3 regions of the Gordonia sp. p3-SID1431 genome follow, and region 3 is predicted to be linked to each of the others. Evidence: predicted binding sites of a transcription regulator. Region 3 holds the regulator's gene; each other region holds the start of a gene.
What was found. The regulator LexA, encoded in region 3, represses DNA repair genes until DNA is damaged. The targets are predictions, from matches to a motif close to CGAACANNTGTTCG.
Positions count from the first base shown of each region.

Region 1 (3,410 bases), on a different contig from region 3:
GTGTGGCGTCGCCACCCGGAACGTGTCGCCGGTCTGGTGCTCTGTTCGACCGGGCCGTACTTCAGCACGCACGATCCCCGGCACCGCGCGTCGTCGGAACGCATGGGACGCATCCTCCGCCCCGTCTACCGCATCCTGCCGCGGGTGTCCGAGAAGAGTCTGAACAAGACGACCTCACACACCTCGATCTGGGCCCTTCGACAGTTCTTCTCGACGCCGCTGTCGCACCTCGGTGACTTCGGAAACGGGCTGGGGGACTTCGACTCTCGCGACTGGCTCCGCGAGGTCGACGTCCCGACTGCCGTCGTCGTCTCCATCCGCGACCGAGTCGTCGAGCCCGAACGGCAGCAGCTGCTGATCGACGGCATCCCCGGCGCACAGCGCTTCGAGGTCGACGGCGGTCACGCCTGCTGCGTCCTCGGCGCGCGCTATTTCATCCCGCCCTTCGCCGAGGCACTCGACGCGGTGGTGCCCCGCGATCGAGCGTCGGCGGCGGCTCGCTGACAGAGCCGCCGTTCACACTGTGGAGTTGTCAAGGGACGGATGCGGTACCGGCCTTAGCCGGGTGCGGAATGTGCTTCGCGAAAGTCTGTTGGTCTCTGGCGGGGTGTGGTCAGGCGGCGTCGTCGAGTCGCATGGTGCGTCGGTTGTAGGCGGGTAGCGGTCGGCGTTGCGGATCGATCGACACGGGCGGTACAAGCCAGGGGTGGCGGTCGAAACCCATCACGATGTCCCAGCCGTGGTGGTGGACCTGTGTGTGGCAGCGTTGGCAGAGCAGGCAGCCGTTGTCGAGATCGGTGGGTCCGCCGTCGGCCCATGACCGGATGTGGTGGACCTGGGTATGTGACGGTGGTGCACCGCATTTGATGCAGCAGGTGTCACGCACGATGATCGCTTTGCGGAGGTGTGCCGGATACAACCGGCGGGTGTGACCCATCTGCAGCGGTACGCCCTCACTGTCGAGGATGATCTCCGTCAGCGAGCCGTCGCACGCTGCTTGTTTCGCGGTCACTCGGCTGACTGTTCCGGTCCACGGGAGTGTTGCCGGGTCTCCGGTGGCGGGGATGGTCAGCATCAGTTGCGTGCGGGGGCTTCCGACGGTATCTATGGTCGCGCCGATGGCAGCTTGGTCGAGGATGAGCTCGAACGCATCAGCGCGCCGCTGCTCCGCGGTACGCCGATCTTCGGAGCCGTCGGGTTCGGGCCGTGGACACGAGCGTTCGTCGACCATCGCCAGGAACTTCTCGCCCACGACCTGGGTGAGGTCGGCGCGGATTTCGACGCGGCCGTCGTCGGTGGTGTGGGCGTTGACCGCGTTCAGCGATGGGTCGTCGGCGGCGGGGAGGCCCGCCTCGGTGGCACAAACCAGTGTGTTGGCGACGGCTCGGGCGGACTTGAGCACTTCTGTCGGTGTCGCGCCGGATAGTGCTTGGGCGATGAGTTCGAGCTCATATCGTGAGCGCGCGTCGTCAGAAAGCACTTCCCCGCAACGTTTATCGATCTCGTTCATCCCGCGGACGACGGCATCGACCATCTCGCTGGTCAGTCGCCCGTCGGAGGCATGTCGGGCCAGAGCTGGAAGCGCAGGCAGGGCGTCGACACTGCGCATGGTGCGAAGAGCAGCAGCCGGCGCATGTCCTGTCTCGATCAGCAGCTTCTTGGTGGTGCTGCCGGTCTTCTGTGCGACGCCGAGGTCGTCGAGTCGCGCTGTGTGGGTGACGATCTGATGGGCAACGACGTTGCCGATCAGTCGCAGCATGTTCAACGCGTCGAATGTCGACTCGCCGGTGGGGTCGTCGGCGGGCGGGGTCGTCTCGATGAGTTGGTCGAGGAGGGCTTCGAGCTCGGGCATGACTCCAAGTTACAGGAACATATGTTCGATGACGAGACTTTTCCACAGGTGGAGACCCACGAATTCGTCGACTGTGCATCGTATTTCGTCGACTGTGCGTCGATGTTCGTCGACAGTGGTGAACTGCAGTCACGGCCGTTTCGCGATCTCGCACCGAATGGGCGCCCGCCGGGCCCTCGTCGGTGGGACCGGCCCGGTGTGGGCGAGCACCCGCCTGATCGTCAGGTCGAGAGTCGACGCACCGAGAGCGCGCGCCGTCGAGGCACGCGATGCGGTGGTCGCGGCGTCGGCGGATGTAGTCCCACCCATCGTGACCGGCGGCCGATTCGGAGATCCGAGTGCACCCGACAGTCCTGTTGCGACGACCAATCAACAACCGTTGTTTGTCAGTCGTCATAGACGTCAACGGTGGGCAAGGGACTCTCCACCGCCTGTTGCGAACCCACAGGTAGAGCTTGTTAATCACTGTGCCACAACACAATTCGCTAACTTACTTGGACGGCCGACCAAGTCCGCGTCCTGTCGTGTCAACAACAAAACTGAGACATGATCCGGCGATGGCGCACTGGCGATATCGGTCGTAGACACGCAGCTCGTGGACGTCAGAGCTAGCCAGTGTGCGCAGTTCAGCGGCATTTATGTCTCGATTCGCCGTCACTGACCGAGATCCCCGGAAAGGCCGGGTGTCCTTCGTCCGGACGGACTAGCCGGATCTGTGATGGTCAATCAACTTTCTTTTTAGCGTTATGGTTTCTCTAGTTCGCGATTCGGGATGTCAGGGGGCGGCCCCGCGGGGTTGACACCGACTCGTGTTCGGCGCCGGAGCCCGATGCTCAGGTGCCGGCCTGGGGAGGGCTCATGACTATTCTTGATCACGTTGGCACTGCGTCACCGCCGGATGCGGTGGACGCCGGCGCAGGTGCGCCGACGCCGCACGACACCGGCCGCCGCTCCTAGCGGCAAGTCCTGACCGCGCCGCGCGAGATGTCGATGGGCGCCCGGTACGCGTCGACGATCGGTGCGGGCATGCTGGCGTTCGCGCCGGCCATCGCTGCCGAGTTCGACGCGCTTCGCCAGGGGTCGCCGACGGCATACCTGCTGTTCGTACCCCTGTGGTGTCTGATGATCGCCTTCGGTCTCGACGTCTCGTCACGGGGCCGTGAGATCGGTGACGGCGAGTTCGACCGCATCCTGGTCGTCGTCGTGGGCGGCGCGCTCGGACTGACGGCGGCCCTGGTCATCCCGCGGATTCCGGCCGTCGCGGCGTTCTGGCACGCCGATCTGATCCCGCTCCTCATCTGGGTGTTCGCGGCGTCGATCGTGGTCTTCGGGATCCGACGCGTCGTCCGCGATTACCTCATCTGGTTGTTCCTGCTGACCTGCTTTCCGCCGAACTACCTGCTGATGGGGCAGGTGCTCGGCGGCACCACCGTCGCCTTCGGCGCGTTGTCCGTGGCGATTGCCCTCGTCGTGACGTACATGGCGCTGCGTCGGCACCCGCGGGTCGCCCTCGCCACCGCGGCGCTGTCCGGCGTCGGCGGCGCGGTGCTGGTTGCGG
Region 1 covers NZ_JAMBDT010000020.1:7,858-11,267, forward strand. The annotation lists gene M4D77_RS07345 (alpha/beta fold hydrolase) at 1-504, shown strand, start outside; gene M4D77_RS07350 (HNH endonuclease signature motif containing protein) at 614-1,852, opposite strand; gene M4D77_RS07355 (hypothetical protein) at 2,843-3,410, shown strand, end outside.
Region 1: M4D77_RS07350 (HNH endonuclease signature motif containing protein) is a predicted target of LexA. The motif match lies at 1,867-1,880, and genes of this name have one in related genera.

Region 2 (3,410 bases), on a different contig from region 3:
GGTCTCCACGTCGGTTGACCTGGTGCGCGCCGAGAACGGGATGGGGCCTTCGGGTTTCGTGAACGCGGTGCTGCGCAAGGTCTCCCAGAAGGACGAGGACATGTGGGTGGAGGAGCTCGCACCGTCGCCCGCGGACGATCTCGTCGGCTATCTCGCCTTCCAGTACGCACATCCGCGCTGGATCGCGGAGGTGTTCCGCGACGCTCTCGGTGGTTCGGCGGGACAGCTGCAGGCGGCACTCGCCGCCGACGACGAGCGGCCGCCTGTGCATGTCGTCGCTCGTCCGGGGTTCATGACCGCCGAGGAACTCGCCCTCACCAGCGAGGGGGAGGTCGGCGACTACTCCCCGTACTGCGTGTACCTGCCTGGTGGCGATCCCGGCGACGTCGCCGCAATCCGTGAGGGGTACGCGGGTGTCCAGGACGAGGGCAGTCAGCTGATCGCCCGTGCGGTGACCGTGGCCGAGGTCGCCGACGACGGTGGGCGGTGGCTCGACATGTGCGCCGGCCCCGGCGGGAAGGCCGCCCTCATCGGTTCGCTCGCCGAGATCGACGGTGCCCGACTCGATGCGATCGAGGTGTCCGAGCATCGCGCCGGCCTGATCCGCAAGGTCGTGTCCGACCTCCCGGTCACCATCCATGTCGCCGACGCCCGGTCGAGTGGGCTCGACGCCGGTTATGACCGCATCCTGCTCGACGCCCCGTGCTCGGGGCTGGGCTCGCTGCGCCGACGTCCCGAATCCCGCTGGCGCCGGACCACTGCCGACGTCGACGAACTCGTCGTCCTGCAGAAGGAGCTCCTCGCCGAAGCGCTGCGCCTGGTGAAACCCGGTGGCATCGTGGTCTATTCGACGTGTTCACCGCACCCGGCGGAGACGACGGCGGTGGTGGCCGACGTCCTGGCGTCGACGGACGGTGTGCGCCAACTCGATGCCCGCCCCTTGGTGACGGTGGGCAAGCTCGGCCCGGACCTGTTGGGCGACGGACCCCACGTTCAACTCTGGCCGCATGTCCACGGCACCGACGCCATGTTCCTGGCGGCGTTGACGCGGGACTAGTTCCGGGTCAGGACGTTCTGCTTTCCACGAGGGTGGCGAGCGCAGCGGTGACCGAACCCCAGCCGTCGTAGAACCCGAGCTCCTCATGGCGGTCACGATCGGACGGACTCCGATGGCGCACGACGACGCTGTACTCGGTTCCGTCTGCGTGCTCGGCCAGAGAGATCTCGGCGGTCATGGGGACCGGAGCCGGTTCGGCAGGGCGCCACGAACTGTCGACGGCATTCGTGAACACCAGGCGCTCGTGGAGATCGACGACGAGGAAGACGGCATCCATGTGTGGTACGAAAGTGGTTCCGTCGTCGCTCATCCGGGTCACGAGCCCACCGCCCGGTTCGGGCTCGAGGCGGTCGACGCGGGTGACCGTCGGAGCCGGCGTCCACCATTTGGCGAATTTCTCCGGCTGGGTCCACGCCTCCCAGATGCGTTGTCGCGGAGCACCGATCACCCGGTGCAGGGTCAGGTCGAGTTCTGGGTCGATCATGGTGTCTCCTCGGTGTCGGTCACGAAGTCTTCGAGACGGTCGGTGCGTTCGGTCCACACGGTGCGCTGATGTTCGAGCCACGTCGACAGACGGCGCATACGGCGCCTGTCGAGGGTGCACATCCGTGTGCGTCCGACCTTTCTGGTCAAGACGAGCCCGCTGTCCTCGAGCACGCGCAGGTGCTTCATGAACGACGGCAGGGTGATGGGGAAGGGTTCGGCGAGCTCGCCGACGCTGGCCGGCCCACGCCCCAGGCGTTCGACGACGGCGCGACGCGTGGGATCGGCGAGCGCGCCGAAGATCTCGTCGAGTGCGACCGAACTGTATGCCATGTGGCTAAGTGTTGCAGGTCCCATCGCTTAACTCAATGGCTAAGTGCAAATCTGGCGTCCGCCTTGTGGAAAGTGCACCATCATGTGCTGCTTTTCCGGTACCATCGAATGTATGTACGACGTCGCTTCAGACGCAACTGGCCTCTTGGCTACCGAGCATCTACGGTCCATCGTGGGTGGGCTGTCGGCAATGCCCGTGGGTCTCGAGGAGGCGGAGTCGGTGGATCGGCTCACTCTGCTCGAGGAGATCAAGTCGGCATGCACGGCGGCCCAGGTGCGTGAGACCGCGAATCTCGACGCGCTGCGCGCAGCCGACGAAGCAGCACGGAACGTACCGGAGCGCCGGCGCGGTCGCGGACTCGCCGCCGAGATCGGTCTGGCGCGCAAGGTCTCGCCCCGAAAGGGAAGCCAGTGCCTCGGATTCGCCCGCGCCCTGGCGCACGAGATGCCCCATACGATGGCGGCACTGACTTCCGGTGTGCTCACCGAGTGGCGGGCCACGATCCTGGTACGCGAAACCGCTTATCTGACACGTGAAGCGCGTGAGGAGATCGACCGCCGGATCTGCGCCGATCCCGCAGCTCTGGTGGGGGTGTCCGACCGCGAGATCGAAGCATCGGCCAAGCGCCATGCGTACGAACTCGATTCCGAAGCGGTGGTGGCACGTAAATCGAAGGCCGAGAAGGACCGCCGCGTCAGTGTGCGACCCGCGCCGGATCTGATGACGAAACTGTCGGTGCTGCTGCCGATGGCGGACGGGATCGCGGTGTACGCCGCGTTGAAGAAGCACGCCGACTCAGTTGTCGGACAGGACGACCGAAATCATGCACAGGTCATGACCGACACCCTGGTCGAACGTGTCACCGGACGCGCTGTCGCAGAGCCGACACCGATCGCGCTCAATGTCGTTCTGTCCGACCGGTCCTTGTTCGGCCTAGACGATTCGGCCGCCGACGTCCACGGATACGGACCGATCCCGGCGACGATCGCGCGGCTGCTGGTGGCCGATTCGGTGTCGCCCGAGGGGGAGACCGCCTCGACGATGCGGAAGTTGTACGCGAGACCGTCCGATGGCGCGCTGGTGGCGATGGAGTCACGGGCACGAGCTTTCCCAACCGCTCTCGCCCACTTCATCCGGATGCGTGACCAACGGTGTCGGACTCCCTACTGCGGTGCACCGATCGTCGAGATCGACCACGCCACACCGCATCGGCGCCACGGCCCGACGAGCGCGGTAAACGCTGATGGAACCTGCGTCCTGCACAACCGCGCCAAGGAGGCCCCCGGTTGGTTCTACGACGTGAAGATGGTCGACGGCGTCCGCGTCATCGACGTGATCACCCCGACCGCGCTACGACACCGCAGTGTCGCTCCACCCGCGATGGGGCATCAACCGCCAGGACGCAGCGGCGTCGAAACCAGCCTGATCCAGATACTCGCAGCGTCGTGATTGTGGATGGCGAACGCATAGTCCGGTGATGCTGTACTAGGTTGTTCGTCGTGGCGGTCCGCCACGTCGTTGTCGGTGCAAACTCGG
Region 2 covers NZ_JAMBDT010000004.1:98,211-101,620, reverse strand. The annotation lists gene M4D77_RS02500 (RsmB/NOP family class I SAM-dependent RNA methyltransferase) at 1-1,057, shown strand, start outside; gene M4D77_RS02495 (SRPBCC domain-containing protein) at 1,065-1,541, opposite strand; gene M4D77_RS02490 (helix-turn-helix transcriptional regulator) at 1,538-1,873, opposite strand; gene M4D77_RS02485 (DUF222 domain-containing protein) at 2,064-3,323, shown strand.
Region 2: M4D77_RS02485 (DUF222 domain-containing protein) is a predicted target of LexA. The motif match lies at 1,979-1,992, and genes of this name have one in related genera.

Region 3 (3,410 bases):
CATCGACGACGCAGAGCTCGCCGCGGTTCGCTCACCACAATCCTTCTCGGCGCTGCTCGAACGGATCCGGCCACGGGTCGCCGCGGCCGCACCGGACTACTTCTCGCTGGCCGTCGCAGCCCTCGAACGGATGTCCCCGCTGCGGGCGGCGATCGACCGGCACGCCGGTTCGCTGGCTGCCGACGACGTCGCCGAACAGGTCGCCCACCTCGTGTTCGACGGATTCGTGGCGGCTACCGCGCGACGCCACCTGGAGAATCTGCCGCGCTATCTCGACGGCGCGCAAGCACGTCTGGAGGCACTACCCGCGTCCGCAGCACGCGACCAGGCCGGGGTGGCCGCCGTCGATCGCGTCGTCGAACGGTGGGCCCAACGCCTCGAACAGGTACCCGAGCACCGGCGGGCGGTGGTCGACGACGAAGCGCAGTGGCTCGTCGAGGAGTTGCGCGTGGGGCTGTTCGCCCAGCGTCTCGGCACCGCGTTCCCGGTGTCGGAGAAACGGGTCCTACGAGCTCTGGACCGACTCGGCTGACACGGGTTCGGCGAGCGCGCTCCCGGATCCCGATGCCGCCTTCAGGTCGTCGATCTCGCGCTGGAAGTCCTCCACCGAGTCGAACGACCGGTACACCGAGGCGAAGCGCAGATACGCCACCTCGTCGAGATCGCGGAGCGGACCCAGGATGGCGAGTCCGACCTCGTTGCTGGGGATCTCGGCCGATCCACTGGCGCGCACCGTGTCCTCGACCTGCTGGGCGAGTTGCGCGAGCGCGTCCTCGGCGACGTGGCGGCCCTGACAGGCTCGCCGCACGCCGCGCATGACCTTCTCCCGGCTGAACGGTTCGGTCACGCCGTTGCGTTTGACCACCGCGAGCACGGCGCTCTCCACGGTCGAGAACCGGCGACCGCACTCCACACAGGAGCGACGGCGGCGGATGGCCTGCCCTTCATCTGCGACACGCGAGTCGATGACCTTGGTGTCGTCGTTCTTGCAGAAGGGGCAGCGCATCGTGTCCTCACGCAGGTCGCGGGACGCTGGAACGCACCCGAAGCGTGCGCCCCGCCGCTTGTCGGCCGGCCCCTGTGACATCGAGGATACCGCCCGGCCTCAGCGGTACCGGGGGGTGAGCAGGGGCTGGCCCACCTGCAGCGCGCTCGAGCCGAGATCGTTCATCGCGACGATCTCGTCGATCACGACCTCGCGCGGCATCTCGGGTGCCACCCGGCCGGCGATCGAGCTGAGCGAGTCCCCCGAGCGCACGTGGACGACCTCGGCACTCACGGCGGACGGGGTCAGCGAGTCCGAGTAGTTCTGGCCCACGACACCGAACACCCACACGACGAACGCCAGCCCGACGCCGGCGAGGAGCGCGACCGCGGTGCGGCGGCGGCGACGGAACACCGCCGCGTCGGGTCCGACCGGGCCACGCCCGCGCACCCCGACCGGAGAGCCACAGTGGGTGCCGCCCACCCGCGGGGTCACCGGCGACGCACCCCGCGGTCGGGTGCCGGCCGGCCGGTTGTCTACCGGGCGGCCGCCGTCGGACAGCGGGGCGCGGGTCCGGACGCGATCGGCGCGGTCGGTGCGCGCCCGGACGGCATCGGGACGGTCGGTGCGGACGGGAGCGACGAGAGTGGCGGTGCGCATGGTGCCCTCCGGTGTTCGAGTGTCTGGGATCGTGCGGGGTGTGGCAGTCGGTGTTCGAACATCGATCAGATGTTCGATGCACTGATGTTCGAATTTGTAGCACGACATCCCGACAAAGTCTCGCGACACATCGAACAAATGTTTGAGGTGCCGGTCGCACTCCGCTAGGCTCGGACCCGGCGCAAGCCATCTACCAGCACGTTCCGAAGACGAGAGGAACCGAACATGAGTGACACCGGCGATAGGCGCGGCCGAGCGCGGGGCGCCGACGACGAGGCCCCGTTCGACGCCGCCGCCGCCGAGGCCTCACTCACCCCGCGACAGGCCGGGGTCCTGGAGGTGATCCGCCGCTCGGTGCGCGAGCGCGGTTATCCGCCGAGCATCCGGGAGATCGGCGACGAGGTCGGCCTGGCCTCGACGTCGTCGGTGGCCCATCAGTTGCGGACGCTGGAACGCAAGGGGCTGCTCAAGCGCGACGCGAACCGTCCCCGTGCGGTCAACATCGCCCCGAGTGACACACCGTCGCCGGACACCCCGTCGGCCGGTCAGCTGCCCGAGCCGACCTTCGTGCCGGTGCTCGGCCGTATCGCGGCCGGCGGTCCGATCCTGGCCGAGGAGGCCGTCGAGGACGTCTTCCCGCTGCCCCGTGAGCTGGTCGGCGAGGGATCGCTCTTCCTGTTGCGCGTCGTCGGCGAGTCGATGATCGATGCCGCGATCTGCGACGGCGACTGGGTCGTGGTCCGTCAGCAGAACGTCGCCGACAACGGCGACATCGTCGCGGCCATGATCGACGGCGAGGCCACCGTGAAGACCTTCAAGCGTCAGGGCCCCAACGTCTGGCTCATGCCGCACAACGAACTGTTCGATCCGATCCCGGGCAACGACGCCGTCATCCTCGGCAAGGTCGTCACCGTGATGCGGCGAGTCTGACCTCTCCACCGACCGAACCGTCGAGCACCGCCGCGGCAGCCGCGCGCGCCGCGGCGGGATCCGAGGTGGCCAGGGCGGCCTCGGCGGCGGCCCGGCAGTCCGGTGCGGACACCTCGCCGAGCCGGGCCCCCACGGCCGCGGCAGCAGCAGGCGCGCTGGACAGCGAGGTGACCCCGAGACCGACGAGCACGCAGGCGAGGTTCGGATCGGCGGCGGCCTCGCCGCACACCCCGACCGGCTTTCCCTGACGTGCGCCCGCTTCCGCGACACCCGCGATGAGGCTCAACACGGCCGGTTGCCACGGGTCGGTCAGTCCGGCGAGATCGGCCGACATCCGGTCGGCCGCCATCGTGTACTGGGTCAGATCGTTGGTGCCGATGGACACGAAGTCCACCTCGGCGAGGACGGCTTCGGCCAGGATCGCCGCCGCGGGCACCTCGATCATCACCCCGGCGACCAGACCACGGCCGCGGACCTCGGCGGCGAAGGTGCGCGCCTCCGCCGGCGAGGCGATCATCGGCGCCATGACCCACGGCGCGACGGCCGACCCCGACGCGGCCTGCGCGATCGCGTCGAGCTGATGCGCGCGGATCTCGGGGTGCGCCAGCGCGATCCGATCGCCCCGCACGCCGAGCGCTGGGTTCGATTCATCGGGATGGGTCACGAACCGGAGCGGTTTGTCGGACCCGGCGTCGAGGGTGCGGATGACCACCTTCTGCCCGTCGAACGCATCGAGCACCTCCCGGTAGATCGCGGCCTGCTCGTCCACCGACGGTTCGTCGGCACGCTCGAGGAACGCGAGTTCGGTGCGGAAGAGCCCGACGCCCTCGACGGG
Region 3 covers NZ_JAMBDT010000021.1:50,641-54,050, reverse strand. The annotation lists gene hrpA (ATP-dependent RNA helicase HrpA) at 1-532, shown strand, start outside; gene nrdR (transcriptional regulator NrdR) at 506-1,006, opposite strand; gene M4D77_RS07815 (LysM peptidoglycan-binding domain-containing protein) at 1,106-1,645, opposite strand; gene lexA (transcriptional repressor LexA) at 1,871-2,575, shown strand; gene M4D77_RS07805 (phosphoenolpyruvate--protein phosphotransferase) at 2,553-3,410, opposite strand, start outside.